Regions from separate parts of the Streptomyces sp. NPDC058812 genome, predicted to be linked through region 1. Evidence: riboswitches for the same ligand, from Rfam matches in the RefSeq annotation. Region 1 holds a riboswitch; each other region holds the start of a gene.

What was found. A riboswitch is a leader RNA that binds a small molecule or an ion and turns the genes downstream of it on or off. The one in region 1 is predicted to bind thiamine pyrophosphate.
Region 2: it holds a riboswitch for thiamine pyrophosphate, as region 1 does, so the genes downstream of both, thiO (glycine oxidase ThiO) here and thiC (phosphomethylpyrimidine synthase ThiC) in region 1, are expected to answer to the same signal.
Region 3: it holds a riboswitch for thiamine pyrophosphate, as region 1 does, so the genes downstream of both, ACFW48_RS24755 (thiamine ABC transporter substrate binding subunit) here and thiC (phosphomethylpyrimidine synthase ThiC) in region 1, are expected to answer to the same signal.

What each region holds. Positions count from the first base shown of each region.
Region 1 is NZ_JBHYOB010000006.1:49,616-59,664, forward strand. It holds gene ACFW48_RS14100 (LacI family DNA-binding transcriptional regulator) at 1-647, shown strand, start outside; gene ACFW48_RS14105 (metallophosphoesterase) at 980-2,086, shown strand; gene ACFW48_RS14110 (hypothetical protein) at 2,269-3,138, shown strand; gene ACFW48_RS14115 (VWA domain-containing protein) at 3,178-4,716, opposite strand; gene thiC (phosphomethylpyrimidine synthase ThiC) at 4,868-6,661, opposite strand; TPP riboswitch at 6,654-6,843, opposite strand; gene ACFW48_RS14125 (YibE/F family protein) at 6,915-8,414, shown strand; gene ACFW48_RS14130 (SsgA family sporulation/cell division regulator) at 8,475-8,912, opposite strand; gene ACFW48_RS14135 (IclR family transcriptional regulator) at 9,012-9,725, opposite strand.
Region 2 is NZ_JBHYOB010000016.1:57,468-67,516, reverse strand. It holds gene thiE (thiamine phosphate synthase) at 1-188, opposite strand, end outside; gene ACFW48_RS28240 (Rv2175c family DNA-binding protein) at 686-1,051, opposite strand; gene ACFW48_RS28235 (NAD(P)/FAD-dependent oxidoreductase) at 1,129-2,343, opposite strand; gene ACFW48_RS28230 (hypothetical protein) at 2,453-2,803, opposite strand; TPP riboswitch at 2,856-2,967, shown strand; gene thiO (glycine oxidase ThiO) at 2,965-4,197, shown strand; gene thiS (sulfur carrier protein ThiS) at 4,194-4,394, shown strand; gene ACFW48_RS28215 (thiazole synthase) at 4,397-5,194, shown strand; gene pknB (Stk1 family PASTA domain-containing Ser/Thr kinase) at 5,395-7,362, shown strand; gene ACFW48_RS28205 (hypothetical protein) at 7,578-9,506, shown strand; gene ACFW48_RS28200 (AAA family ATPase) at 9,503-10,049, shown strand, end outside.
Region 3 is NZ_JBHYOB010000012.1:152,511-162,559, forward strand. It holds gene rlmN (23S rRNA (adenine(2503)-C(2))-methyltransferase RlmN) at 1-689, shown strand, start outside; TPP riboswitch at 764-869, shown strand; gene ACFW48_RS24755 (thiamine ABC transporter substrate binding subunit) at 949-2,037, shown strand; gene ACFW48_RS24760 (ABC transporter permease) at 2,013-3,683, shown strand; gene ACFW48_RS24765 (ABC transporter ATP-binding protein) at 3,720-4,739, shown strand; gene ACFW48_RS24770 (maleylpyruvate isomerase family mycothiol-dependent enzyme) at 4,764-5,564, shown strand; gene ACFW48_RS24775 (LAETG motif-containing sortase-dependent surface protein) at 5,633-6,352, opposite strand; gene ACFW48_RS24780 (LOG family protein) at 6,508-7,662, opposite strand; gene ACFW48_RS24785 (VOC family protein) at 7,689-8,096, opposite strand; gene ACFW48_RS24790 (hypothetical protein) at 8,250-9,740, opposite strand; gene ACFW48_RS24795 (ABC transporter ATP-binding protein) at 9,722-10,049, opposite strand, start outside.

The DNA.
Region 1 (10,049 bases):
AGCTGGTACGCCAGGGTTTACCGGTCGTCTCCGACGGCCGCCCGGCCGGCTCGCTCCCCGTGACCGCCTGGGTCGACAACGACCACGAGGCCGCCGTACTCGGCATCCTCGACCATCTGGCCGACGCCGGTGCCCGCAGGATCGGCCTGCTCACCGGCACCACGACCGACACGTACACCCATCTGTCGACCACCGCCTACCTGCGCTGGTGCGAGCGCGTCGGCCAGGACCCGGTCTACGAGGCCTATCCGGCGCACGATCCGTGTGCCGGCGCGGTCGCCGCCGACCGGCTGCTCGCCCGCCCCGACCGGCCCGACGCCGTCTACGGTCTGTTCGACCCGAACGGCACCGACCTGCTCGCCGCCGCCCGCCGCTACGGGCTGCGCGTCCCGGAGGACCTGCTGCTGGTCTGCTGCAGCGAGTCCACCGTGTACGCCAGCACCGAACCGCCCATCACCACCCTGTCGTTGAAGCCCCGCCGCATCGGCACGGCGGTGATCCAGGTCCTCATCGACGCCATCGAAGGGCTCGACTCGGACCAGCCGGTCGAGCAGGTGATACCGACCGAACTGATCGTGCGTACGTCTTCGCAGCGCCGCCCGCACCGGACGACGGTCAGCCCGCCGCGGTCACCCGAGGGCAAGTAGGGCCACCCCCTCGGGAGCGGGAAGGCGGGGGCCCGGCCGAACGCGTCCGCTCGGGAGCGCCGGCAGCCGCCCAGCGGGTGCGGCGCCATCCCCGTACGGGAGTGGCGGCAAGGGCGGCGGAGACGGCACCCGGCACGCCCGGAGCACGATCACACCGCCGTAGCGGACGGTCGAAGACCGGCCCAATCGGGGCGAAAGCCGCGGTGAACCGGGGTCCCGTTCCGATTCACCACCCCTGGGTCATCACACAGCGCGATCCGCATTCCTATGATGGGCCCACACACCGTGGGCCGCTGCGACCAGGCAGTCCGAAGCGGTGCAGATGCGGCGCGATGGTGGAGGGGTCGATGACTCAGGGGGCCGGTCAGGGACCCGAGGTGGAGCGGACGGCGACGGTACGCGACTTCCGGGTGCCCGCGTACGTCCACGAGACCGCTCCGTACGCCGCCACCGGCACGCACGCGGCCGAGGCCGTGCCGCCCTCCGAGGAGGAGTACGAGGAGAACCTTCCGGGGGGGTACACGCCCACTCAGCGGGATCTGCCCGTCATCCGTCGGGGTGACACGGTCCAGGTGGCCGTCGACCCCGAACCGGTCGTGGTGCAGCAGTCCGCCACGGGCCAGGGGCCGCTGTTCGTCGTCGGCGACGTGCACGGCTACCTCGACGAGCTGTTGGCCGCCCTCCAGGAGAAGGGCCTCGTCGACGCCGCCGGACAATGGTGCGCGGGCACCTCTCGCCTGTGGTTCCTCGGCGACTTCACGGACCGGGGCCCGGACGGCATCGGCGTCATCGACCTGGTGATGCGGCTGTCCGCCGAGGCCGCCGCGGCCGGCGGCTACTGCAAGGCGCTGATGGGCAACCACGAACTGCTGCTGCTCGGCGCCAAGCGATTCGGCGACACGCCCGTCAACTCCGGTGCGGGCACCGCCACCTTCCAGGCGGCCTGGCTGCTGAACGGCGGCCAGAAGACCGACATGGACCGACTGCAGGACCACCACCTCCAGTGGATGGCCCGCCTCGACGCCCTCGAAGCGGTCGACGGCCACCTCCTGGTCCACTCCGACACCACCACCTACCTCGACTACGGCGGCTCCATCGAGGAGGTCAACGACACCGTCCGCGAGACGCTCACGCGCAACGACGCGGAAGAGGTGTGGGACCTGTTCCGCAAGTTCACCAAGCGCTTCTCGTTCCGCGACGAGGGCGGCGCCGACGCCGTGCGCTCACTGCTGGACACGTACGGCGGCACCCGGATCGTTCACGGCCACAGCCCCATCCCCTACCTGCTGGGCGAGGTCGGCTCCGAGGACGGCGAGGACGACACCCGTACCGCGGTCGAGGGACCCCACGTCTACGCGGACGGACTGGCCATCGCGATGGACGGCGGCGTGACCATGGCCGGAAAGCTGCTGGTCCAGCAACTTCCGCTCGACACCTGACCGTTCACCGGACGGGTTTGCACGCGGCGGCGTCCGTACAGCCCGGCACCCAATTTCTGGAAACCCCCTGTCACCACCCACCGTCACCGCTCTACCATCGGCTTATCCGTAGCAGGCTCCCCTCCGTTTCTGCCCGACGGCTCGTTGGCATGCGAGCCCCAAGCCCTACGGAGCATCGGGGGATGCACATGAACAGCGTTCCGCAGCACCTGTCGAACGAGGACCGCCAAGAGTACGAGCGGATCCTCGAAGAGGCGCTGCGCTCCGCACCACACCGCCCGGAACTGGCCGCTGTGGGACAGCGGCTCAACTCCGAACAACTGCGCACCATGGCACTCAACGCCACCGCCCTCATCACTGCGGCGGCCACGACCGAGTACCAGCATTACGTGAAGGTCCGCGAGGAACTGCGCCACCCGGCGCCGCCCGCCCAGGTGCCGTCCACGCGCGAATCCGGCTCCGACGAGCCGGGCACGGGCGCGGCGGGACTCGCCGCCACCATGGGCGAGGTCGCCGAGGCGACCGGCGCGGGCGCCGTCGCCGTCGTCGCCGTCCTGGCACCCGTCCTGGCCGGCACCGCCGCGGCGATCTTCCTGCTCGTCGGCTACATCCTGAAGATGCTCGATCCGGGGCAGACCTTCGCGCAGACCATGCTCACCACCGGATGGGTGTTCGGCGCGTTCACTGCGGTGGCGATCCTCGTCGCCGCGGTGGGGCTGCTGCTCACCGCGCTGCGCAACCGCCCCTCCGCCGAGTCCGGCTGCTACGGCGAACTCGACGAGGAAGTGGTCCGGGCCAGGGACGCCTGGCACGACGCCCTGCTCGAACGCGGCATCCTGCCCTTCCTTCGGGAGGCACTCGCCGAGCCGGGCGCCACGGCACTGCACCGTACGGCACCGGCGGCGCCGGCCAACCGTATGCCGCACCTCGGTTACGGCCGTCCCGGGTTCACGAGCCCGGACGGCGGTCCCGAAGCGGGCCCGCCTCCGCGTTACTCGAGCCCGGACTACAGCAGCCCGGACTTCGGCGGCCCGGAACACCGGCCCGAGTAGCCACCGGCCGAGGAGCCACCGGCCCGGGCGGGCAGGGGATCAGAGGATGCCCGCCCGGCCGGCGGCAGCGATCCAGGACGGGAACTCGGACAGCAGGCGGTCGTACAGCTCCGGGTCCGGGACGGTGCTGATGTCGTCCACGGCGAAGAAGCCGACGTTGTCCACGCGGCGGCCCGGCAGGGTGTCGAAGCGCTCGAGCACCCCGTAGTTGGACCGCCCGAGCCCCACGAACTGCCAGAAGACGGGTTCCTCCACCGCCTCCCGCAGCTCCCGCTCGATCTCGGCGTTGCGGTAGACGCCTCCGTCGGAGAAGAACAGCACCAGGGTCGGAGCCGACGCCGGGTTGTCCCGGACGTAGGCTCGGACCTCGGCGATCACCTTCTGTTCCTCGTTCTGGATGCCGACCGCCCGCATGTCGACCTGTTCGGGGTGCAGGCCCTTCTTCCTGCCGCGGCGGAAGAGGCTGATCTCCCCCACGCGTACGTGCAGCCGCAGCCACTCGGGCAGCTCGCCGAGGCGGAGGTCGGGCAGCCGGGCCGGGTTCGAGGCGAAGGTCCACGCCTGCATCTCACCGTCGTCGTCCAGTTGCGCGGCGACGGCGGCCATCCGCTCCACGACGTCCGTGACCACACCCTTGGAGTAGAGGAAGGACATGGACCCGGAGGCGTCCAGGACCAGGACGACGCGCGCGGTGACCCCGGCCGCCCCGTGCTTGCTCAGGCTGACCGCGACCTGTTCCTTGCGCAGGGACAATCGCTTGCGCATGTCGACGGGAAGGTGTTCCTCCCCCTTGGTGAGGCGGGGGCCCGCGCCGGTGGGCGCCGGTGGCGCGGCCGGCGCTGCGGGCGGCGCCTGTGCTGCGGGCGGCGCCTGTGCTGCCGGTGAGGCCGGTGAGGCCGGTGAGGCCGGTGAGGCCGGTGAGGCCGGTGAGGCCGGTGAGGCCGGTGAGGCCGGTGAGGCCGGTGAGGCCGACGGCATGGGCGCCGGCGGGGTCGCCGCAGTCGCCGGGGCGGCGGGCGCGGCCGCCGGGGGAGCGTCGTCCACGGTGATGCCGAAGTCCGTGGCCAGCCCCGCGAGTCCGGAGGCGTACCCCTGCCCGACCGCGCGGAACTTCCACTTCCCCTGGCGCCGGTACAGCTCGCCGCCGACCAGGGCGGTCTCCGTCCCGGCCGCCATGTCGAACCGGGCCAGTTCGGTGCGGGTCCCGGCGTCCAGCAGCCGCAGTGACAGCCCCGGCACCCGGCCGAACGTCCCGCCGTCCGCCGAGGCGCACAGGACGACGCGGTCGACGGCCGGTTCCACCGAGCGCAGCTCCACCTCGACGGCGTCGGTCGTGACACCCGCGCCGGCACCGGAGTCGGCCTGCTTGCCCAGGTGCCTCACCGCGTCGGACGCGTGGCGGGGCTGGTTGTAGAAGACGAAGTCGCCGTCGTCCCGCACGCGTCCGGCCGAGGTGAGCAGCAGCGCGGAGGCGTCGACCTCGGGCACACCCGGCCCGGCGGACCAGACGAGTTCGACGCGCACCGCGGGGGAGTCGACGGCGAGATTGGCGCCCTTGCTCAGGGAGGTGGCTGTCATGCGTCCAGTCTGCCGAGACGTACCCCTCGGTGGGGAGGGGGCAGACCCGGCGTCCCGTCCGGGAGATCACTCGTCCCGCCGTCCCCGGCTCACGCCAAGCGCCCCCGCCCTCCGTGCACGGGATCGCTCAGCGTGAGGCCGGAGCAGGGACTCAGTCGGCCAACGGCAGGTAGACCCTGTTTCCGTGTGCCGCGAACTCCTTCGACTTCTGGGCCATGCCCTCCTCGATCTCGGCCTTGCTGCCTCCGTGCTCACGTCGGATGTCCTGCGAGATCTTCATGGAACAGAACTTCGGACCGCACATCGAGCAGAAGTGGGCCGTCTTGGCGGGCTCGGCCGGCAGTGTCTCGTCGTGGAACTCCCGTGCCGTGTCCGGGTCGAGGGCCAGGTTGAACTGGTCCTCCCACCGGAACTCGAAACGGGCGTCCGACAGCGCGTCGTCCCACTCCTGCGCGCCTGGGTGCCCCTTGGCGAGGTCGGCGGCATGGGCGGCGATCTTGTAGGTGATGACGCCGGTCTTGACGTCGTCACGGTTGGGCAGGCCCAGGTGCTCCTTGGGCGTGACGTAGCAGAGCATGGCCGTGCCCCACCAGGCGATCATCGCGGCACCGATACCGGAGGTGATGTGGTCGTACGCCGGCGCGACGTCCGTCGTCAGCGGTCCGAGCGTATAGAACGGAGCTTCATCGCAGATCTCCTGCTGAAGGTCGATGTTCTCCTTGATCTTGTGCATCGGGACATGGCCCGGGCCCTCGATCATGGTCTGTACGTTGAAACGCTTGGCGATCGTGTTGAGTTCCCCGAGCGTACGCAACTCGGCGAACTGCGCCTCGTCGTTGGCGTCCGCGATCGAGCCCGGCCGCAGGCCGTCGCCGAGCGAGTACGTGACGTCGTAGGCGGCGAGGATCTCGCAGAGCTCGTCGAAGTTCTCGTAGAGGAAGGACTCCCTGTGGTGCGCCAGGCACCACGCCGCCATGATCGAGCCGCCGCGCGAGACGATGCCCGTCTTGCGGTTCGCGGTCAGCGGTACGTACGCCAAGCGCACGCCCGCGTGGACCGTCATGTAGTCCACGCCCTGCTCGGCCTGCTCGATGACGGTGTCCTTGTAGACCTCCCAGGTCAGCTCCTCGGCGCGGCCGTCGACCTTCTCCAGGGCCTGGTAGAGCGGCACGGTGCCGATGGGGACGGGGGAGTTGCGCAGCACCCACTCGCGGGTGGTGTGGATGTTGCGGCCGGTGGACAGATCCATGACCGTGTCGGCGCCCCACCGGGTCGCCCAGGTCATCTTGTCGACCTCCTCCTCGATGGAGGAGGTCACCGCCGAGTTGCCGATGTTGGCGTTGACCTTCACCAGGAACCGCTTGCCGATGATCATCGGCTCGATCTCCGGGTGGTTGACGTTGGCGGGCAGTACGGCACGGCCCGCCGCGATCTCCTCCCGGACCACTTCCGGCGAGACGTTCTCCCGGAGGGCCACGTACTCCATCTCCGGCGTGATCTCGCCCCGGCGTGCGTACGCGAGCTGCGTGACCGCGTTGCCGTCCCTCCCCCGGCGCGGCTGGCGCGGCCGTCCGGGGAAGACGGCGTCGAGGTTGCGCAGGCCGCCGCGCGGAGAGGTGTGCTTGATTCCGTCGTCCTCGGGGCGGACGGGGCGGCCCGCGTACTCCTCGGTGTCTCCTCGGGCGATGATCCAGTTTTCCCGCAGCGGCGGCAGCCCCCTGCGGACATCGGTGTCGACGAGCGGATCGGTGTACGGGCCCGAAGTGTCGTACAGCGTGACCGACTGCCCGTTGGTGAGGTGCACCTGACGGACCGGCACGCGCAGGTCGGGGCGCGAGCCCTCGACGTACGCCTTGTGCCAGCCGATGGACTTCCCGGCCTCCGTGGTCTCCTCCTGGGCGGAGTTCTGCGCGGAGGCAGGCGTGCGTGCGTCCTTGATGGTCATGAGACCTACTCCCTACGCCGGCATTACCCGGTAACAGGTTCGGCGGTCGACGCAGCGGCTTCCGTCTGGCGACGCTTCGTGGGATACATCACTCGGATTCGGTGACGTTTCCCGTGAAACATCGCTGGGACGGAGGTCAGCGCCCTCTCAGCCCGGTGCTCCGAGCTCCCGCGTGTACAAAGGTGCCTCCACGCTAGCGTCAATTCGGGCGCGGTGAACAGAGGGCCCCCCTCGTTCTTGCGATGATCGGTCGGTGACCACACCGCAGCATCCCCCGTTTCCGCCACACGAGCCCCGCCGCGGACCAGGCACCGAGGACGGCAACGGCCACGGAGCCGGCCCCACCCCTTCCGACGCTCACGGCGCGGGCGGCGGCAGACTTGACGCGGGCGGCGGTCCCGGTGGGCACGGTGGTCCCGGCGGTCCCGGCGGTCCCGGTGGGCACGGGCACTCCCACAGTCACGGACCGGCGGCGCCTGTCTCCCGGCATCTGCGGAAGGTCATCGCCGCGGTACTCATCCCGTTCGCAGCGGCGGTGCTGGTCGGGCTCGCGTTGCTGTGGCCGGGCGGTGCGCCGCCGCACGAACGCACCGGGGTCGGCTTCGACCGGCAGACGCAGGATGCCACCGTCACCAAGGTGGTCGAGCTGAGCTGCCAGTCCGTCAACGCCTCGGGCGTCCCTCCGACCGGCGACACCTCCACCGCCGAGGGCTCCTCCGCGGTGCAACAGGCGCAGGGCGACTGCAAGCGGGCGACGATCCGTGTCGACAGCGGCAAGGACAAGGGCCTTACGTTCACCGAGATCGTGCAGCCGGACCAGTCACGGCAGCTGCACGAGGGCCAGAAGGTGGTGGTCGCCTACGAGCCCTCCGCACCGAAGGACCTGCAGTACTCGGTGACCGACATCAACCGCGGGCTGCCGCTGGCCCTGCTCGCCGGCATCTTCGCGCTCGCCGTCGTGGTCGTCGGACGGCTGCGGGGCCTCATGGCGCTGGTCTCGCTGGCCATCAGCTTCCTGCTGCTGAACTTCTTCATCCTGCCCGCGATCCTGCAGGGGTCGAACCCGCTGGCCGTGGCGGTGGTCGGGGCCAGCGCCATCATGCTGATCGCGCTGTATCTGTGCCACGGCCTGTCGGCCCGTACGTCCGTCGCGGTGCTCGGCACCCTGATCTCGCTGTTGCTGATCGGTGTGCTCGGATCGCTGTTCATCGACTGGGCCGCGCTCACCGGCAACACGGACGACAACACCGGCCTCATCCACGGCCTGTATCCGACGATCGACATGAGCGGCCTGCTGCTCGCCGGGGTCATCATCGGTTCGCTCGGTGTGCTCGACGACGTGACGGTCACCCAGACGTCGGCGGTCTGGGAACTGCACGAGGCCAACCCGACGATGGGCTGGCGGGGGCTGTACCGGGCGGGCATCCGGATCGGCCGCGACCACATCGCCTCGGTCGTCAACACGCTCGTCCTCGCCTACGCGGGCGCCGCGCTGCCCCTGCTGCTGCTGTTCTCGATCGCGCAGAGCGGGGTGGGGACGGTCGCCAACAGCGAGTTGGTGGCGGAGGAGATCGTGCGCACGCTGGTCGGCTCGATCGGCCTGGTGGCATCCGTTCCGGTCACCACGGCCCTCGCGGCCCTCGTCGTATCGGCCGACCGTCCGGCCGGCCCACCGGCGGCACAGGCCGCCGGGACGACGCCGGGCGCAGGTTCGGCTCCCGTACGTGGGCGAGGCCGTCGGCGTAAGCGCTGACCCATCGACAGCCGATCGCGGCGAAGCGTTACGCCACGGTCGTAGAGCTGCCGTAACGGTTCAGCCCGCGCTCTGCTCTTCCGCCAGGATGCGGTCCAGGGCATCGTCGAGGTGGGCGTCGAAGTCGGCGAGCGCGCCCTCCTGCCCCAGCGGCACCAGCTTGTCGGTCCGGTCGAGGAACGCCACCAGGGGTGCCGCAGACGAACGGAACAGCGCCTGGTCGCTGCCGACCTGAAGCCGGATCAGCACCTCCGCCAGCGGCTCGGGATCGACGGGGGCGATGCGCACGTCACCGTCACCGCACGGCCGGCCCACCCCGTCGACCAGCAGCTCCCGGCCGAAAGCCCAGGTGACCGGCGCGTCCCCGGGGAGATGGAAGGTCAGTCGCACGGCATAGGGATCACAGGTCTCGTAGCGCAGCTCCACCGGAATGCGGAAAGAGAGCTCCTCGGACACGAGAAAGCTCATCATGACCTCTGCCTGCACGGACTCGCCCATCGCCTACCCCGTCATTCGCCGTCGACTGGCCGGGAATCAAACCTCTAACACTGGTGGCATCTTGCTTAACGTACACACCAGATCACAAGGAGTGAGTTTTCAGATACTGATAGAGATCGCGAGCGACCCCAGAAGCCGACCCACCTCGTCCTGCAACCGCTCCGCCGCGGGCAGCAGCCGGTCGGCCTGATGGAGGGGCAGGGAAATGGCCATCGTCGCGGCCGTGGTGCCCACGGTGATCGGGATCGCCGCGCATACGGTCCCCAGGGCGTACTCCTGGCGCTCGGTCACCGGCGTCATCCGCCGCATGCGTTCCAGACGCTTCAGCAGGGCATTGCCATCACGCACCGTGTACGGCGTGACGGGCCGCACCGGGTAGCGGTCCAGGTGGTCGCGGCGGGCGTCCTCGTCCAGCTGGGACAGCAGGCACTGTCCGATCGCGTGCGCGTGCCCGGTCTCGCGGAAGTCCGCCCACTCCTCGACGGCCGGATTGCCCGGGGTGTCGGAGACGCACATGACCTCGATCTCGCCGTCGCGGTACATGGCGTAGTACACGGGGACACCGATCGCATCGCGCCAGCGGGCCAGCGTGTCGACCACCGTGCTGCGACGTTTCTGCTCGGCTCCGCTGCCGCCGAGCCGCTCGGCGGCCTCGCCGAGGAAGAACAGGCCCTTCTCACGGCGCAGATATCCCTCGTGCACCAGAGTGCGCAGCAGGTGGTACGCCGTGGGGAGCGCCAGCCGCGTCTCACGGGCCAGTTGTTTGGCGGGGGCTCCGTACTCGTGCTCGGCGACGCATTCCAGAAGTCGCATCGCCCGCTGCACGGAGCCGATGAGGGTCGCGGGCGGAGGGCCCGCGGAGGGAGCCGCGGGGGGTGTCCGAGACGTCGAACGGGGCTGCTCGGGCAGTGCGCGCAGTGGAACGAACGCGGTGTCAGCCGTGGCCAAGAGTCACTCCCGGAACGCGAGGGGGCAGCCCGTGCGGGGAGCACGGGTGGGGGTGTACGCCACTCGCGGGGTCGCCCCCGCGTGGAGTTCCGGACTCTATTCGCCGGTCACCGCTCGCCGACCGCCCGTCCGGGAAACTTCCCTCGCGCGAGGGAACCGGTGATTCCTGTTACCGCCACCGGTGTCCCA
Region 2 (10,049 bases), on a different contig from region 1:
ACCTGGAGGTGCTCCAGCTCCTCTCCCGCCTCCATCCCCTTGTCGCGCAGTTGCACGATGTCGACGCCGCCCGCCAGCACCGCGTCCAGGAACTCGGGCAGGTCGCCCTGGCTGCGGCGGGCGTCCGTGCACAGGTAGAGCCGGGCGTCGGCGAGCCGGGCGCGGGTGGTCGCGGCGGTGTCGGGCATGCGGATGTCCCCCAGGTCGGTGGCGTGGGCCCGCGGCGGACCGCGCGGCCTTGGCTTGTGGGCCGCGATGGTGACGCGGTCCTCGGGATGCGGAGCTGCGGGCACCGCCGGCCCCGAGCATACGGAGCGTGTCGTGCCACGGTCGCCTCGCGGCCCGCCGGACCGGGGGGCTCCGCTCCCGGGGCCGCGGACTCCCCTCGGCCCCAGGGCCGCGGACTCCCTCGGCCCCGAGAACACGGACTCCCCTCGGCCCCGAAAACAGGGAGCTCGCCGCAGGTGGCCCGCGGCCCATGGAATGCGGGCGCCCGCGGCGGCCGCTGCCCGGCATTACGGGCTGCGGCGCGCCATGGCCGCGCCCGTGCACCGTGGGCGACCGCGCCGCGGTCCGGTCGTCGGGCGGCGGCAGCGGGTCGCGGCCGTGGCGTACGGGACCGCGGACCGTCATGGCCGCTGGGGACCGCGGGCCGCGGCCCGCACGCCGGGCGGTGCGTGTCAGGTCAGACGGCGAGCGCCTGGGCGCGGCGCTTCACCTCCGTGCCGCGATTCTCGCTCAGCGCCTGGGCGGGGGTGCCGGGCAGGCTCTCGTCGGGCGTGAAGAGCCACTCCAGCATCTCCTCGGCCGTGAAGCCGTCGTCCCGCAGCAGCGTCAGGGTCCCGACCAGGCCCTTGACGACCTTGTCCTCGTCGATGAAGGCCGCGGGGATGTGCAGCGCGCGGTTCTCACCGCGCCGCACGGCGATGAGCTGGCCTTCCTTGATCAGCTGGCGTACGCGGGTCACCTCGACGCCGAGCATCTCGGCGATGTCGGGGACGGTGAGCCAGGCAGGCACGAGAGCATCGATCTTTGCGTCAATCTCGGTCACGTCCCAAGCCTGCCATCTGGCACTGACAGTCGGAAACCAGACCCGTCCGACCCGGGCCGCCGCACCCGGGCGGAGGGCTACGCCGTCGCCGCCTTGAGCGGCCTCGCCGGGTCGGCCAGCAGCCGCGGGTCCATCGTCGTGCCGGCCTGGATCACGCGTTTGCCCTGGGCCAGGTCCCGGGGGCGGCCCACCGCCAGCAGGGCGACCAGGCGGCCCTCGCGCAGCCAGCAGACCGTCCAGGCCGGTCCCGAGGGGTCGCCGCGCCACAGGGTGGTGTCGGTGGCCGTGTGATGACCGGCGTACTGGACGAAGCGGCCGAACTGCTCGGACCAGAAGTACGGCACCGGGTCGTAGGCCACCGGGGCCTCACCGACGGCGGCGCCGATGATGTTGGCGGCGACCGTGCGCGGGCCCTGGAGGGCGTTGTCCCAGTGGTGCACCAGCAGCCGCTCGCCGTAGCGTCCGGACGGGAAGGACGCGCAGTCGCCGACCGCGTAGACGTCCGGAACGGAGGTGCGCAGACGGTCGTCGGCCAGGACGTCGCCGTGCGCGCCGAGGTCGATCCCGGAGCCGGCGAGCCAGGCCGTGGCGGGCCGGGCTCCGACGCCGACGACGACCGCGCCGGCGGGCAGCCGCGAGCCGTCGTCGAGGACGACGACGTGGCCGGGCTCCACGGGTCCACCGGGCTCCCCGGGACCGCCCGTCTCGACGCGCTCCACGCGCGCGCGGGTGCGCAGTACGGCGCCCGAGTCGGCGTACCAGCCGGTCATCGGCGCGGCGACCTCGGTGGGCAGCGCGCCGGCGAGGGGCCGGTCGGCGGCCTCCACGACGGTCACGGCGCAGCCCGCCTCGCGCGCGGCGGTGGCGAACTCGGCGCCGATCCAGCCCGCGCCGACGACCACGATGTCGTGCTGCCGGGCGAGCACCGGCCGCAGCCGTTCGGCGTCGTCCAGGGTGCGCAGCAGGTGCACTCCGGGCACGCCCTCCGCGCCGGGCAGCCGGATCGGTTCGGCGCCGGTCGCGAGGACGAGGACGTCGTACGGCACGGGTCCGTCGGAGGTGTCCAGGACGTGCGTGCCGGGGCGGACGCCCAGGGCCTCGCAGCCGAGCCGCAGGGTGATGCCGAGTGCCTCGAAGTCGACGTCGAAGGCGGAGCCCTCGGCCGTGCCGAGCAGGACGGCCTTGGACAGCGGGGGGCGGTCGTACGGCTGGTGCGGCTCCGCGCCGATCAGGGTCACGGTGCCGGTGAAACCCTGCTCCCGCAGGGCGACCGCGGTCTGCACGCCCGCCATGCCGGCGCCCACCACGACCACACGGCGCTCCGCGTCCGCTCCCCGTTCCCGGGTCTGCTCCTGCGTCTGCTCGCTCACCTGATCACCTTAGACACTGACAGTTCGTCAGTCAGTGCTCGTGCGCAGTGACCTGCTCCACAACGCTCGTCCCGCTGCCCCGCCGCGACTCCCACTCCCAGGTCTCGTCCAGGCGCACCCGCCCGTCCGGCAGCTCGGCGACGGTCGACACGCAGTGTCCCGACGACGTGCTTCCGTCGGTCTTGAGCTGCACGTACCGGAAGTCGAGGCGGTCGCCCTCCCTGGTGCCCACCAGACGTCCGCGGACGACGTCACCGCCCGCGTACTCGGCCCATACGGCGCCGTCCTGCTCGTGGTAGGTGAACCGGGTTCGCGTACCCACCTGGCCGGGCGCCTGGTCGGCGACGGGGGCGAGAACGAGACCGTCGAGTGAACGCGCCACGGGCGGAGGCTCCCTTACAAGTGCGATGCGCTGCGGGCTAGGGTGGCCAACGTAAAGCACTCGCGGGAGCCCGGACGCACCGGGCTGAGAGGGAGGCTGGCGGCCTCCGACCGTACGAACCTGATCCGGGTCATGCCGGCGAAGGGAGGGGCTGGACGCCCATGTCGTCACCACCGACTTCTGCTTCCGTGTCCGGGGCTGCCGCGGCGGCCGCGTCGTCGCGTACGCCGGACGTCCTCGTCGTCGGCGGCGGGATCATCGGCCTGGTCACCGCCTGGCGGTCCGCGCAGCGCGGGCTCGCCACGGCCCTCGTGGACCCCGAGCCGGGCGGCGGGGCCGCCCAGGTGGCCGCCGGGATGCTGGCCGCCGTGACGGAGCTGCACCACGGCGAGCAGACGCTGCTCGCGCTGAATCTCACCTCGGCCCGCCGCTACCCGGAGTTCGCGGCCGAGCTGGCCGACCTCACGGGCCACGACCTCGGGTACCGCCGGTGCGGCACCCTCGCCGTCGCGCTGGACGCCGACGACCGGGCCCACCTGCGGGAACTGCACGCGCTCCAGCAGCGGTCGGGCCTGGAGTCCGAGTGGCTGTCGGGGCGCGAGTGCCGGCGCCTGGAGCCGATGCTCGCGCCGGGTGTGCGCGGGGGGCTCCGGGTGGACGGCGACCATCAGATCGACCCCCGGCGCCTCGCTGGCGCGCTCGTTGCCGCCTGCGAACGCGCGGGCGTCGTCTTCCACCGGGTGTGGGCCGACCGGCTCACCGTCGTGCGCGGCGGCGAACGGGCCACGGGTGTCGTCACGGCCGACGGCACCGCGCTGGAGGCCGGGCAGGTGGTGCTGGCCGGGGGCAGCCTGAGCGGACGGCTCACGGGCGTCCCGGACGACGTTCTGCCGCCGGTGCGGCCCGTGAAGGGGCAGGTACTGCGGCTGACGATGCCGCGGACGCACGGGCCGCTGCTGAACCGGACGGTGCGTGCCGTGGTGCGCGGCAACCCCCTCTACCTGGTCCCCCGGGAGAGCGGCGAGCTGGTCGTCGGCGCCACCAGCGAGGAGCTGGGCTGGGACACGACGGTGACCGCGGGCGGCGTCTACGAGTTGCTGCGCGACGCCCACGAGCTGGTCCCCGGCATCACCGAGCTGCCCCTGACGGAGACCCGGGCGGGTCTGCGCCCCGGTTCACCGGACAACGCCCCGCTGCTCGGACCGACCGGTCTTGACGGCCTGCTGCTGGCCACCGGGCACTTCCGCAACGGCGTCCTGCTCACTCCGGTCACCGGCGACGTCATGGCACACGCCCTGACCACCGGGGAGCTGCCGGCCGAGGCCCGCCCCTTCACCCCCCGGCGCTTCGGCGCCGCCCCCGCACTCCAGCGACTCTCGGAGCAGCCCGCATGAACATCTCCGTCAACGGCGAGCCGCGCGAGGTGGCTCCCGGCACGGCCCTGGACGCCCTGGTGGGCACGCTCACCGCGGCGCCGTCCGGTGTGGCCGCCGCCCTGAACGAAACCGTCGTCCCGCGCGCGCAGTGGCCCGCCACCGCGCTGGCCGACGGCGACCGTGTCGAGGTCCTCACCGCTGTCCAAGGAGGCTGACCATGGCCGACGATCCCTTTGTCCTCGGTGGTACGTCCTACGGGTCCCGCCTGATCATGGGCACCGGTGGGGCGCCCAGCCTCGACGTGCTGGAGCGCGCGCTCGTGGCCTCCGGTACCGAGCTGACGACCGTCGCGATGCGACGCGTGAACGCCTCGGTGCACGGTTCCGTGCTGTCGGTGCTGGAGAAGCTCGGCATCCGGGTGCTGCCGAACACGGCCGGCTGCTTCACCGCCGGGGAGGCGGTCCTCACCGCGCGGCTCGCGCGCGAGGCCCTCGGCACCGATCTGGTGAAGCTGGAGGTCATCGCCGACGAGCGCACCCTGCTGCCGGACCCGATCGAGCTGCTGGACGCGGCGGAGACGCTGGTCGACGACGGGTTCACGGTGCTGCCGTACACGAACGACGACCCAGTCCTGGCGCGGAAGCTGGAGGATGTCGGGTGCGCCGCGATCATGCCGCTCGGTTCGCCGATCGGGTCGGGGCTGGGCATCCGCAACCCGCACAACTTCGAGCTGATCGTGGAGCACGCGCGTGTGCCGGTGATTCTGGACGCGGGGGCCGGTACGGCGTCGGACGTGGCGCTGGCGATGGAGCTGGGGTGCGCGGGTGTGATGCTCGCCTCGGCGGTGACGCGGGCGCAGGAGCCGGTGCTGATGGCTGCCGCCATGTCTTCCGCGGTGGAGGCTGGGCGGCTGGCGCGGCGGGCCGGGCGGATTCCGCGGCGGCACTTCGCCGAGGCGTCGTCTCCTGCGGAGGGCCTGGCGGTGCTTGATCCGGAGCGGCCCGCTTTTCAGTGAGCCTGCGCTGTCCTGCCGTTTCGTCTCCCACCCGCGCACCACCCGTTCCCAGTCGGACGAGAGGTGGGCCTCGCCCGTGGGGGCTCGTCGCCGTCGGCGGCCGTGCGTGGGCGTAAGAAGCGTCACAGGCGCGCTGCAGTACCGCCCCCGTTCGTCGGCGGCGACGCCGGGTGTCCGTGGTGGCTCGTAGACTCACCTGCGTGGACACGACCCTTCAGGACCCTCTCGTCGGGCAGGTGCTCGACGGCCGGTACCGCGTCGAGGCGCGGATCGCGGTCGGCGGGATGGCCACGGTCTACCGGGCCGTGGACACCCGCCTCGACCGCGTGCTCGCGCTGAAGGTGATGCACCCGACGCTCGCGACCGACGCCATCTTCGTGGAGCGGTTCATCCGCGAGGCGAAGTCGGTGGCCCGGCTCGACCACCCCAACGTCGTACAGGTGTTCGACCAGGGGGCCGAGGGGGCGTACGTCTACCTGGCCATGGAGTACATCGCCGGCTGCACCCTGCGCGACGTGCTGCGCGAGCGCGGGGCACTCCGGCCGCGGGCCGCGCTGGACATCCTGGAGCCGGTGCTGGCCGCGCTCGGCGCCGCGCACCGGGCCGGGTTCGTGCACCGGGACATGAAGCCGGAAAACGTCCTGATAGGCGACGACGGCCGGGTCAAGGTCGCCGACTTCGGCCTGGTCCGGGCCGTGGACACGGTCACCAGCACCACCGGATCCGTCCTCGGCACCGTCTCCTACCTGGCGCCCGAGCAGATCGAGCACGGCACCGCCGACCCGAGGGTCGACGTGTACGCCTGCGGCGTCGTCCTGTACGAGATGCTGACCGGCGGCAAGCCGCACGACGGGGACTCCCCCGCCCAGGTGCTCTACAAGCACCTGCACGAGGACGTGCCGCCGCCGTCGGCAGCCGTGCCGGGGATGGCGTACGAGCTGGACGAACTGGTCGCCTCGGCGACCGCGCGCAACCCGGAGATCCGGCCGCACGACGCCGTGGCACTGCTCGCGCAGGCCCGCCAGGCGCGCGGGGCGCTGAACGCGGACCAGCTGGACGCGGTGCCGCCGCGGGCGCTCGCCGGGGAGCACGACAACGCCGAGGACCGCACGAGCGTGATCCCCCGCGCGCTCACCATGCCCCGGCCGCTGCCCGTCAACGAGGACGAGAACGACGGCACTTCGGACGGGATCGCCTCGAACGGCTTCCCCGCGGACGGTGTCAACCGCACCAGCCGGCTGGCCGCTCCCCCGCCGGCGCCGCCCCGGCGCCGCCGTCCGGAGCTGCGACGCGGCCCGCTGACGATCGTCGTGGCCGTACTGCTGGTACTCGGCGTCGGCACGGGCGTCTGGTACATCAACTCCGGCCAGTTCACCAAGGTCCCGCCGCTGCTGTCCAAGACCGAGGCCGAGGCCCGGGACCGGCTGGAGGACTCCGGGCTGGACGCCGGCAAGGTCCGGCACGCCTACAGCGACACCGTGGAGCGCGGCAGGGTCATCAGCACCGACCCCGGCGTGGGCACCCGCATCCGCAAGAACGACTCCGTGTCGTTCACGATCTCCGACGGCCCCGACACCGTGAAGCTGCCGGACGTCCAGGGCTACAAGCTGGACCGGGCCCGGACCCTGCTGAAGGACGAGGGGCTGGAGCCGGGCATGGTGACCCGGGCGTTCAGCGACGAGGTCCCCAAGGGCTTCGTGATCTCCACGAAGCCGAAGACGGGCACCACGGTGCGCGCGGGCTCGGCGGTCGCCCTGGTCGTCAGCAAGGGCAGCCCGATCGACGTCCCGGACGTCACCGGCGACGACCTGGCCGACGCACGGGCCGAGCTGACGGAGGCCGGCCTGAAGGTGAAGGTCGCCGAGGAGCAGGTGAACTCCGAGTACGACAGGGGTCAGGTCGCCCGGCAGACGCCGGACCGGGGCAGCCGCGCCGCCGAGGGCGACACGGTGACGCTCACGGTGTCCAAGGGCCCCGAGATGATCGAAGTCCCGGACGTGGTCGGCGACAGCGTGGACGACGCCAAGCGGACGCTGAAGGACGCCGGTTTCCAGGTGGACGAGGACCGCGGTCTGCTCGGGCTGTTCGGCGACACCGTGAAGGACCAGTCGGTGGACGGCGGGGACACGGCTCCCAAGGGGTCGACCGTCACCATCACGATCCGCTGACGACATCACCCTCACGACCCGTTGAAGAGGCGGCCCGCCGGCCGGGGCGGGCGGGGCCGGCCGTCGCGCGCCGCGAGCGGCCGAACAAGCCGAACAAGTGGTCAACCAGCCCCGTATCACGCGCTCTTGCCCTCTCTGCTCCCACGGCGGGGACCGCTACTATGGCGGCTCCGCAGACGGTCGGGGCCTGCGGAGGCGGACGGGGGGAGGGCGTCTTGGGGGCGGAACCGGTCGTGCGGACGGCCGTCACCGACGACTGGCAGGTGAGCATCCTCGGCCCCGCCGGGAACCCGGTCGGCGGAGGGGTCATCGTCCCGCCCCGCTACGTTCTGACCTGCGCCCATGTCGTGACATCGGCCATCGGCGGACGGCTTGAGGACGACCCGCACGCCACCGTCACGGTGACCCTCAGCAGCGGACTGAAGCTGACGGGCTCCCCGGGTGGCGGGCACCGCTACACCGGCGGGAGCCACCACGAGGACGTCTCGGTGCTCACCCTGCACGGCGACCTGGGGCAGGCCAACGGCCAGTTCCCCACCTCGCACGCCCACCTCTCCACCGGCGCCTATGCCGCCAAGCGGCCGATGCAGGTCTACGGCTACCCGCAGGGCCAGCCGCACGGAGTGTGGGCCGACTGCCTGATGGCCGGGCGGGGCGGCCCGGAGTCGGCGCTGATCCAGCTGAACGACGCACCGGACACCGGCCGCAGGGTGGCCCGCGGATACAGCGGCTGCGGGGTCCGGGACGCCGCGACCTCCCGCGTCGCCGGGCTCGCCGTACTGCGCGACAAGTCGCCGGAGGCCGGCGTGACCTGGATGATTCCGCTGGAGCGGCTGGCCCGCGACTGGCCCCCCTTACGGGCGGCGCTGGCCCTGTCCGGCGACCGTCCGCCCCCGCCGCCCGCTCCCGGGCCGCCGGACCCGGACGAGGGTCCGTTCGACGACGAGGCCATGGACGACCTCTACCGGCTGCTGCTCGACGGCCGGCTCGCGATGCCCGGGCTGGTGGCGCTGCGCGACGAGGCGCTCGGGCCGGTGCGCCGCCCCTGGCAGGGCTCCCCCGAGGACATCCTCGGCATCGTGCACGACCTGCGGCACATCGCCCAGGCGGGTCGGCCGGTGCCGCCGCTGCTGACCTTCGTCGCCGCGCTGTCCCGGCGGGTCCCCGGTCCACGCGGGCAGGAACTGGCCCGTTGGGTGCGGGGGCGGGCGGGGCACTGCACCCCGGCGGTCGATCCCGGACCGCTGCTGGAGCGTCGGGTGCGTCCCGGCGGGGCGGGCACCCGGTGGACCTACGCCACGTTCCGCGTCACCCCCGCGTCGCCGAGCCGGCACTATCTGCTCGATGTCTTCAGGCAGGACGAGGGCGCCCCGCGGGAGGCGGTGCAGCAGTACACCGAGGCGATGCGGCTGGGGCGGATCGAGCGGCTCGTGGTGGACGAGATCATCCGCATGCGCCGGGAGAAGGCCATCGACTCGCCCGACCTGTTCGTGGAGTTCGTCCTGCCCCGCGAACTGCTGGGCCGGCCGGTCGACGGCCTGCCCATCACGACCCCCAGCGGCGCGGAGGTGCGTTTGGGGGTGGTGCACCCGGTCGCCGTGCGCAGCCTCGAGCGCCAGAACGCGTCGGAATGGGTCGACTGGGGGCATAACTGGTCCCGGAAGTGGGACAGGATGAAGGCATTGTCCGCACTCTCCGGAGAGGGCGTGGTGGCAGTGATCCCCGCCCGGAACCAGGACGGCTCGTCCTACGAGGCGCTGTTCTCCGCCCTGTACGCGGAGGAGGGGCCCTTGGCGCTGGTCCTCGGGTTTCCTCCGCGGGTGTCCCGCAGGCGCGCCCCCGACGCGGAGTTCGACGCGGCCCTGGACGCGGGCGTTCCGGCCCTGGTCTGGGCCCACGACGAGCAGGACGGGCAGCCCGTCTCGGGCGACCTGCCGAACCGGTTGCGGGCCGCCGGGGTGCGCACCCTGCCCGAGGAGGTGCTCCGGGCCCGCCGCGGGGAGTGGTCGTCCCGGCCCGGAGCGGCCCGGCCGCGGGTCGGGGGCGGCCTGCGTCTGGGCTTCCTCTGGGACCCCTTCGACCGGCTGCCCCCGCACACGCCCCTGACCCCACCCGCTCCCGCTCCCGGAGGTGCCCCGTCGTGACCGAGCCCGGAACCCCGCAGCCGCCGGCGTGGTGGATCTACCGCGGTGACGGCGTCCCGCACAACGGCATCGAACGGCTGCCCGATCCGCCGAGCTGGCGTCCGCTGCAACAGGGCATGCCGCCCCAGGACGAGGCCGTCGCCCCGCAGCCGGCCGACACTCGGCGGGGGCGGGTCTTCCAGGTGGACCCCGGACTGGTCGACGCGGTCAACGCGGCCCTGCTGCTGCGCCGCCCCCTGTTGCTCACGGGGCGCCCGGGCACCGGCAAGTCCACCCTCGCGCACGCCATCGCCTACGAACTGGGGCTGGGCCCCGTACTCCACTGGCCGGTGACGTCGCGCACCACGCTGCGGGACGGCCTGTACGCCTACGACGCCATCGGCCGGCTGCACGAGGCCAACCTGCGCCGCGCGGGCCTGGAGACGGGCGGCGGCACCGGCGACATCGGCCGCTTCCTGCGGCTCGGGCCCCTGGGCACGGCGCTGCTGCCGCGCCGCAGGCCGCGTGTCCTGCTCATCGACGAACTCGACAAGAGCGACATCG
Region 3 (10,049 bases), on a different contig from region 1:
AGGCGGGCCTGGACCGGAATCTGTCCACCGCCGAGATCGTGCACCAGATCGTGGACGGGATGCGCGCCCTGCGGGACGGCGAGGTCCCCGGAGGACCGGCCCGGCTGAGCAACATCGTGTTCATGGGCATGGGCGAGCCCCTCGCCAACTACAATCGCGTCGTCGGTTCCATCCGGCGCCTCACCGACCCCGAGCCGGACGGACTGGGGCTCTCCCAGCGCGGCATCACGGTCTCCACGGTGGGCCTCGTGCCTGCCATACACCGCTTCACCGGCGAAGGCTTCAAGTGCCGTCTCGCCATCTCGCTGCACGCGCCCGACGACGAGCTGCGCGACACCCTCGTCCCCGTGAACACGCGCTGGAAGGTGCGTGAGGTGCTGGACGCCGGGTTCGAGTACGCGGCCACGTCCGGGCGCCGGCTCTCCATCGAGTACGCGCTGATCCGGGACATCAACGACCAGGCGTGGCGCGGTGACCGGCTCGGGCGGCTGCTCAAGGGCAGGCCCGTCCACGTCAACCTCATCCCGCTCAACCCCACGCCCGGCTCGAAGTGGACCGCGTCGCGGCCCGAGGACGAGAAGGCGTTCGTCGAGGCGATCGCGGCGCATGGTGTGCCGGTGACGATCCGGGACACCCGTGGGCAGGAGATCGACGGGGCGTGTGGTCAGCTCGCCGCGAGCGAGCGGTAACCTGACCGGCGTCGTACATCGTCGTACGACAGCTTCATAACTTCATACGGAAGTACGTCCGGAAGTACATCTTCATATTCCGACAGGGGAGCGCCACAGCGCTGAGAGTGCGGCACCGGCCGCAGACCCTCCGAACCTGGCCCAGGTCATTCTGGGTAGGGAGATCGGTCACCACTCGAGCTGTTGCGCCCTGCCCGGGACCCTCGCCAGGGGTTCCGGGCGGGGCCGCGTCTTCTCCTGGTCACCCAGGAGGAATTCAGTGAGCATCACCAAGAAGGCCACCGTCCTGGCCGTCGGGCTCGGCATGGTCGGCGGCCTGGCCGCCTGCGGATCGTCGTCCGACGGCGACAGCCAGGGCTCCGGCGACTCCAAGACCGTGACCCTCGTCAGCCACAACTCGTGGGCCGTGTCGAAGGACGTCCTCGCCGCCTTCGAGAAGAGCTCCGGCTACAAGGTCCGCGTCCTGGAGGACGGCGACGCCGGGCAGGCCGTCAACAAGGCCATCCTCACCAAGGACAACCCCCAGGGCGACGTCTTCTTCGGCGTCGACAACACGCTGCTGTCCCGCGCCCTCGACAACGGGCTGTTCCAGCCGTACGAGGCGAAGGGCTCCGACCAGGTCCTCCCCGAGTACCGGGCCGACCAGGACAAGCACCGGGTCACGCCCGTCACCACCGGCGACATCTGCGTCAACTACGACAAGGCGTACTTCAGCGAGCACGAGCTGACCCCGCCGGACTCCTTCGACGACCTGATCAAGCCCGAGTACAAGGACCTGCTCGTCACCGAGAACGCGGGCACCTCCTCGCCCGGCCTCGGCTTCCTGCTCGGCACCGCCGCCAAGTACGGGGACGACGGCTGGCAGGACTACTGGAAGAAGCTGAAGGCGAACGGCGTCAAGGTCGTCGACGGCTGGGAGCAGGCGTACAACGAGGAGTTCTCCGGTTCGTCCGGCGGCAAGAAGGCCAAGGGCGACCGCCCGCTCGTCGTCTCCTACGCCTCCTCCCCGCCCGCCGAGGTGATCTACGCCGATCCCCAGCCGGCCACCGCGCCGACGGGCGTCGCCACCGGCACCTGCTTCCAGCAGGTCGAGTACGCGGGTCTGCTGAGCAACGCCGGGAACACCGAGGGCGGCAAGGCACTGCTCGACTTCCTCATCGGCAAGCAGTTCCAGGAGGACATGCCGCTGAACATGTTCGTCTACCCGGTGCGGGAGGGCGCCGAGATCCCCGAGGCGTTCCGGAAGTTCGGGCCCGAGGCCGAGAACCCGCAGACCATGGACCCGGCGAAGATCGCCGACAACCGCGACCAGTGGGTCAAGTCGTGGACCTCACTCGTACTGAAGTAGGCAAGGCGAGGACTTCGCGCGGGAGCGCGGCGCGGCTGGCCCTGATGGCCGTGCCCGTCGCGTTCTTCGCGGTGTTCTTCGCCTACCCCGTCGCCGCGATCGTCGCGCGCGGACTGGAGATCGACGGATCCTGGCAGTTCGGACGCGTCGCGGACGTACTCGCCCAGCCCGACGTCCGGCACGTGCTGTGGTTCACCACCTGGCAGGCGTTGGCCTCCACCGCGCTCACCCTGCTGATCGCACTGCCCGGCGCGTACGTCTTCGCCCGGTTCGACTTCCCCGGCAAGCAGGTCCTGCGGGCCGTGGTGACCGTGCCGTTCGTGCTGCCGACGGTCGTCGTCGGTACGGCGTTCCTGGCGTTGGTGGGGCGCGGCGGGCTGCTCGACGAGCTGTGGGGCGTACGGCTGGACACCACCGTGTGGGCGATCCTGCTCGCGCACGTCTTCTTCAACTACGCCGTCGTCGTACGCACCGTCGGCGGCCTCTGGTCGCAGCTCGACCCGCGGCAGGAGGAGGCCGCGCGGATGCTCGGTGCCTCGCGGCTGAAGGCCTGGCGGCAGGTGACGCTGCCCGCGCTCGCGCCCGCCGTGGCCGCCGCCGCGCTGATGGTGTTCCTGTTCACCTTCACGTCCTTCGGCGTCGTCCAGATCCTCGGCGGACCCGCCTTCTCCACCCTGGAGGTGGAGATCTACCGGCAGACCTCCCAGATCTTCGACCTGTCCACGGCCGCCGTGCTGACGCTGATCCAGTTCGCCGCGGTGGCCGCCATCCTCGCCGTGCACGCCTGGACGGTACGGCGGCGGGAGACGGCCCTGCGGCTGGTGGACGCGGCCACGACCGCGCGCCGGCCGCGCGGGACCGGGCAGTGGGCGCTGCTGGCCGGGGTCCTGGCCACCGTCGCCGTGCTCCTTGTGCTGCCGCTCGCCGTGCTGGTCGAGCGGTCGCTCGGCGCACCCGGGTTCGGCTACTACCGGGCGCTGACCCGGGAGGACGGCGGCGCTTTCCTCGTCCCGCCGATCGAGGCCATCGGCAACAGCCTCCAGTACGCCGTCGCCGCCACCGCCATCGCCGTGGTGATCGGCGCGCTGGCCGCCACCGCGCTCACCCGCCGCGACGCGGGCCGCTTCGTACGCGGTTTCGACGCGCTGCTGATGCTGCCGCTCGGGGTGTCCGCCGTGACGGTCGGCTTCGGATTCCTGATCGCGCTGGACGAACCCCCGCTGGATCTCAGAGCCTCCTGGATTCTCGTGCCGCTCGCGCAGGCGCTGGTCGGCGTCCCCTTCGTCGTACGGACCATGCTGCCGGTGCTGCGGGCGGTGGACGTACGGCTGCGGGAGGCGGCGGCGGTACTCGGGGCGTCGCCGTGGCGGGTGTGGCGGGAGGTGGACCTGCCGATGGTGCGGCGGGCGCTGCTGGTCGCGGCCGGGTTCGCCTTCGCGGTGTCGCTCGGGGAGTTCGGGGCGACCGTGTTCATCGCGCGGCCCGACAACCCGACGCTGCCGGTGGCCGTGGCGCGGCTGCTGGGACGGCCCGGGGACATGAACTACGGCCAGGCGATGGCCCTGTCGACGATTCTGATGCTGGTGTGCGCCGTGGCCCTGGTGGTGCTGGAGCGGCTGCGGGCCGACCGGAGCGGGGAGTTCTAGGGGTGCGGGAGTTCTAGAGATGCGGGAGTTCCACGGATGCTGCTGAGCCTCGAAGGCGCGACCGTCCGTTTCGGCGGCCGGGCCGTGCTCGACGCCGTCGACCTGGGGGTCGCCGAGCACGAGGTGGTGTGCGTGCTCGGGCCCAGCGGCAGCGGCAAGTCGACGCTGCTGCGGGCGGTCGCCGGGCTCCAGCCGCTGGACGCCGGGCGGGTGACGCTGGACGGGCGGGACCAGTCCGGGGTGCCCGCGCACAAGCGCGAGGTCGGGCTGATGTTCCAGGACCACCAGCTCTTCCCGCAGCGCGACGTGGCCGGAAACATCGCCTTCGGACCGCGGATGCGTGGCGCCTCCCGCGCCGGACAGCGGGAGCGGGTGGGGGAGTTGCTGGAGCTGGTCGGGCTGCCGGGTGCCGCTCACCGGTCCGTCGCCGCGCTCTCCGGCGGTGAGCAGCAGCGGGTGGCGCTGGCCCGCGCCCTCGCGCCCCGGCCCCGGCTGCTGATGCTGGACGAGCCGCTCGGCCAGCTCGACCGCTCGCTGCGGGAGCGCCTGGTCGTCGAACTCCGGGAGCTGTTCGGCCGGCTGGGCACGACCGTGCTCGCCGTGACGCACGACCAGGGGGAGGCCTTCGCGCTCGCCGACCGGGTCGTGGTGATGCGGGACGGGCGGATCGCCCAGTCCGGGACGCCTCTGGAGGTGTGGCAGCGGCCGGCCGACGCGTTCGTGGCCCGCTTCCTCGGCTTCGACAACGTCGTCGAGGCGACCGTCGTGGGACAGGCCGCGGACACCCCGTGGGGCAAGGTACCGGTCCCCGAGGACGCCCCGCAGGGTGCCCGCACCCTGCTCGTCCGGCCCGCCGGGGTACGCATGGTGGCCGCCGACGAGGGCCTGCGCTGCACGGTCACCGCACGCACCTTCCGGGGCACCCACGTCGCCGTCCACCTCCAGCCCGAGGACGCGCCGCGCCTGGAGGCGGCGTGCGCGCTGCGGGCGGCACCGGAGGTCGGGGACGCGATAGGAGTGGAGTTCGACGTGGCGGAAATCGTCGTGCTCGGATGATCGCCCCGCTCGTAGGGTGAAGGCATGACACTCCTTGCGCATGACCGTTACTGCGATGAAATCGCCCACCAGGTGGGCCGGTTCGGCGCCGTGCTGTCCTCCGGCGCCGACCTGTCAGCCACTGTGCCGACCTGCCCGGACTGGACCCTGGAGGACCTGGTGCGGCACGTCGGCCGCGCCCTGCGCTGGACGGAGCTGATCGTCCGCACCCGCGCCGAGGAGGACGTCCCGTTGGACCGCGCGCCGGGATCCGAGGGTCCGCGGGCGACGGGGGACGCGGCCGCCCTGGAGGCGTGGCTGGCGGAGTCCGGCGAGGCGGTCGTGCGCGCGCTGCGGGAGGCCGGACCGGACGGGCGGGCGTGGTCGTGGACCGGGAACCACACCGCGGGCTTCTGGGCCCGCCGGATGACGCACGAGCTCGTCGTCCACGGGGCGGACGCGGCCCTCGCGGCGGGCCGGCCGTTCGAGGCGGTCGCCGCCGAGGTGGCGGCCGACGCGATCGAGGAGTGGCTGGAGATCGTGCGGTTCGTGCAGCGGGTCCTTCCGGACGGGCCGGTCAAGGGCCTGCGGGCGCCCGGCCGGAGCATCCACCTGCACGCCACCGACACCGCCGCGGACCTCGACGCCGAATGGCTGATCGAGCTGCCCGAGGAGGGCGTCACCTGGCGCCGCGGCCACGAGAAGGCGACCGTGGCCCTGCGGGGCCCGCTCACGGACGTGCTGCTGGCCTTCTACCGCAGGCTGCCGCTGGACACCCCCGGACTCCAGGTGCTCGGCGACCGCGAGCTGCTGGAACTCTGTCTGGAGAAGACGGCGTTCGGCTGAGGTGACGTGACGGTGGCCCGCCCCGGCCGGGGACGGGCCACCACTGCCGCGTACCGGTGAGCGAGGCGTCAGCGGTTGCTGTTCGCTCCGCGACGGCGCAGGCCGAAGAAGACCGCGGCGCCACCGATGGCGACCAGGGCCGCCGCGATGCCGGCGATCATGCCGGTGTTGGAGTTCGCGCCGGTCTCGGCGAGGTTGGACTCACCGGCCGCCGGGGACGGGGCGTTGTTGCTCGGCACGGCCGCCGGTGCGGTGCTCTCGCTCTGGGCCGGGGCCGGGGCCGACGTGGACGGTGCCGGGGTCGGTGTCTCCGTCTCCTCGGCCGGGGTGGAGGAACTCTCCGACGGGGTCGGCGTCGGTGTCGGCGTGTCCTCCGTCTCGCAGGGGGTCGACGGGGTCACGAGGTTCGGCTTGATGTCCTCGTCGACGTACTTGTCGGCCTTGACGTGGATGCGGTACTCGGCGTTCGGCTTCCAGTCCGCGGCGAAGGTGATGGTGCTGCCCTCGCGCGAGCCCTTGACCACCTGCTCGCCGATCTTCTCGGCGTCGGCGCCGTTGTTCTGCAGGTAGACGGTGACGGTGGCGGGGATGCCGGCGGGGTCCACGTCGGTGACGGTGATGACACCCTTGTCGCCTTCGCACTTGGCGGCGGCGGAGAACTCGCTGATGTCGCAGGCGAGCGCGTTGCCGGCGGCCCCGATGGCCAGGGCCACCGAGGCGGAGGCGACGCCGAGGGCGCGAACGCCACGACGGGATGCCGTGCTTCTGAGTATGGACAGGACTGCCACGTTTGTCCTTTACGGGAGCGCAGATGCGGGGGGTGGAGAGGGTGCTGACGCCTGATGAGCGGCATCAGCACACCCACGAGCCTCACTGGTCTATAAGCGGTGCATAAGCAGTGTCAACGCATATGCCGGCCAAGGGCGTTGGCTTTGCCGTCTTATTAACCGCCGAGACGTTTCAGCGCTCCGGGAGCCTCCTCGATCCGGTCGACGAGCGCGATCCGGGACTCCATCGTCCGTCCCCCGGCGAGCGACGTGAGCAGCGGCCACGCCGGCAGCTTCTCCGTCCAGTGCGCCCGGTCCACCAGCACCATCGGCGTGGGTTCGCCCCGCGACTCGTAGTAGTTCGGCGTCGCGTTGTCGAAGATCTCCTGTACGGTCCCGGCGGCGCCCGGCAGGAAGACCACGCCCGCGTTCGAGCGGGCCAGCAGGCCGTCCTCGCGGGTGGCGTTGGCGAAGTACTTGGCGATGTGCGCGGCGAAGGCGTTGGGCGGCTCGTGGCCGTAGAACCAGGTCGGGACACCGACCGAGGCGCCACCCCCGGGCCAGCGTTCGCGCACCTCGAACGCGGACCGCGCCCAGTCGGTGATCGACGGGGTGAACGACGCGACCTTGGCGAGGAGCAGCAGCGCGTCGTCCAGCATCCCGTCGTCGAACGGGGCCGCGTAGGCGCCGAGGTTCGCCGCCTCCATCGCGCCCGGACCGCCGCCGGTGGCCACGGTGAACCCGGCGCGGGCCAGTTCGCGGCCCAGGCGTGCGGCGCCCGCGTAGGACCTGGTGCCGCGCGCCATGGCGTGACCGCCCATGACGCCCACCACCGCGGCGCCGGTGAGGAGTTCGTCGATCGCGTCGGAGACGGCGTCGTCGTGGATCGCGCGCAGCATGGAGGCGAAGACGTCGCCGTCCGCCTTGGTCTGCTGGAACCAGTCGTGGGCGAGGGCGTCCGGTGTCGCCTCGTACCCCCCGTCCAGACGGGCGTACAGCTCGTCGGGGGAGTAGACGCGTCCGCGGTACGGATCGAAGGGCAGGCCCGGTATGGGCGGGAAGACCAGGGCGCCGGCGGCGCGCACCCGGGTGGCCGCCTCGGGTGCCATCGGGCAGCCGAGGAAGACGGCGCCCGTGGGGTCCGCGGACATCAGGGCGTCCGTGCGGGCCGTCAGATCGACGGCCTGGACGCGGTAGTGGGCGAGTGTGCCGTGCGCCGAGAGGACGGAGTCGAACTCGGCGAGGCTCTCGATCTCCCGGTCGTGGGAGGCGTGGTGGGACTGGAGCTGAGCCTGTGAACGGGCCTTGGGCCGGGCGGGTGTCGGATCCACCCGCCCATGCTAGGCGTGCGCCCGGCTCAGCCCTCGACCGCCGCCGGGTCCATCCACACGACCTCGAAGGTGTGGCCGTCGATGTCGTCGAAGGCCCGGCCGTACATGAAGCCGTGGTCCTGGGTCTCGCCGGATACCGAACCGCCGGCCGCGACCGCCTTCTCCACCAGCTCGTCGACCTTCTCGCGGCTCTCGGCGCTCAGCGCGACCAGCACCTCGCTGGACTTCGTCGAGTCCACGATCTCCTTCTTCGTGAACTGGCGGTACTTCTCCGGCGTGTGCACCATCACGACGATGGCCTCGCTCAGCGGGATCGACGCGGTGGTGTCGTCGCTGAACTGGGCGTTGATCTCGTAGCCGAGCCCGGTGAAGAACTTCTTCGAGGCGTCGAGGTTGTTGGTGGCCAGGTTCACGAAGATCATCTGCTGGTACATGAGGGCCTCTCCCGTCGGTGTCCTGCTGTTGTCATGCCGTTCGAAGGGTTAGACGGGGGCGGCGCGCGGAACTCATCGCGGGTTCGCGGATTTCTTCGAGAATTTTTTCTACGGGGATCGGCGGGGCTACGGGGGACCGGCGGGGGCGGTGCGTCAGCCGGCCAGCGGCAGCGATGCCAGCTGCGCGACGATCAGGGTCAGCGGGCCGAACAGCGCGAGCAGCGCGCCGGCGCGTACGGCGGCGGCCGCGCGCAGGGTGGCCGGGGGCGCGCCCAGCCGCAGCAGGGCGTCCGTCGTGTCGGCGCGGGCGTGTTTGGCCTCGACGGCCGCGGTGAGGAGGGTGGCCACCGTGCAGCCGGCCACGAGGAGGACGCCGAGGAGGCTCAGCGGACCGAAGTCCGGTCCGTCCGTGCCGTACAGGGCGGTCCCCGCGTAGGCCGCGGACATCACGGCGCAGACGACGCCGAGGGGGCGGCCGATGCGGTGCGACTCCTCCATCAGGACCCGGCCCGCCAGCAGGCGCAGGGCGCCGGGGCGGGCGGTCTGGAGCAGGCGGCCGCACAGGTGGGTGAGGCCGGGGCCGGCCAGGGCGAGACCCAGGACGGTGAGGGCCCAGCCGAAGAGGACGCCGGCGGAGGGGGTGGCGTCGGGGGCGGGGCCGGCCGTGTTGCCGGCGTAGGTCTCCACGGCGAGGCCTGCGGTGAGTACGGCGATGCCCCAAGGGAGGGTGGTGGTGTTCTGGGGGCTGGGGCTGGGGCTGGGGCTGGGGCTGGGGCTGGGGGTGGTGGTGGGAGTGGGGTCGGGTACGGCGGACGACGTGGGCTGGGTGCCGTCCGCTGTGGCTTGCGGGTGGGTGTCACTTGCCTGCGTCAGCAGGGCGCCGCCTGCGCCCACCCTCCCCCACTCTCGGCTTCGCTCGAGCGGGGGGTCCCCCACCGCCCCAGCGGCACGACTGCCCGCAGGCGGCGCGGCGGGACCGTCCGCAGGCGGGGCCGGGGCCGGGGCCGGGTCTGGGGCCGGGGCCAGGCGGGCGCCGTAGCGGCCGTAGGTGCCGAAGGTCTCGCGGGCCGCTCCCCAGCCGTACGCGCCGAAGCGTCCGTAGCGACGGGAGCCGGTGGGCGGGGTGGGCCTGGGCTCGCGGGGGCGCAGTGTGAGCGCCACGGCGGCCGACGCGGCGGCCGGAGTCAGGGCCAGCAGCGTCAGCGCCGCCGGGAAGGGGAGGGGCCGACCGATGGCCAGGGCGCCCGCCACGGTGCCGTCGAAGGGCACGCCGGTCAGGTCGCCGCGCAGGTGGAGGAAGACGAGCAGGGCCACCAGCGAGCCGAGCGCGCCGGTCAGGGCCGTGGTCGTCGCCGACACGGCCATCAGGCGGCCGGGACCCAGGCCGATCGCCGACAACCCCGGGCGGGGCCGGGTACCGGGGTCGGTGCGGGCCACGGCGACCGCGAGGTACACCGTGGCGGCGAGGGGCGCCGCGCACCAGGCCAGGCGGAGGGCGGAGGCGCCGGGCGTGCCCGGGTGGGTCATCGCGTGGCCGAGGGCGCACAGCAGCAGGAAGCCCGTACCCGCCGAGGCCACCGCGACCAGAAGTCGGCGCAGGTGGACGGGGAGGTGGGCGGCGCGGGTCAGGCGGAGAGCGAGCACGCCGCCCGGCCTTCCGTTCCGGGGGTCCCCGCGGCGCCGGTGGCTCCGGTGGCCACGGTCGTCTCGGCGACCGGCGGCAGGTGCACCGTCCGCACCCGCCGCCCGTCCAGCAGCGCCACCGTGCGGTCCGCCAGGGCGGCGGTCCGCGCGTCGTGGGTGGCGAGGAGGACGGTGATGCCGTGCGAGCGGGCCGCCGTGGTGAGTGTCCGCAGGACGTGGGCGCGGTCGGCGCGGTGCAGAGGGGCCGTCGGCTCGTCGGCGAAGAGGACCGCGGGGGTGACGGCGAGCGCGCGGGCGATGCAGACGCGC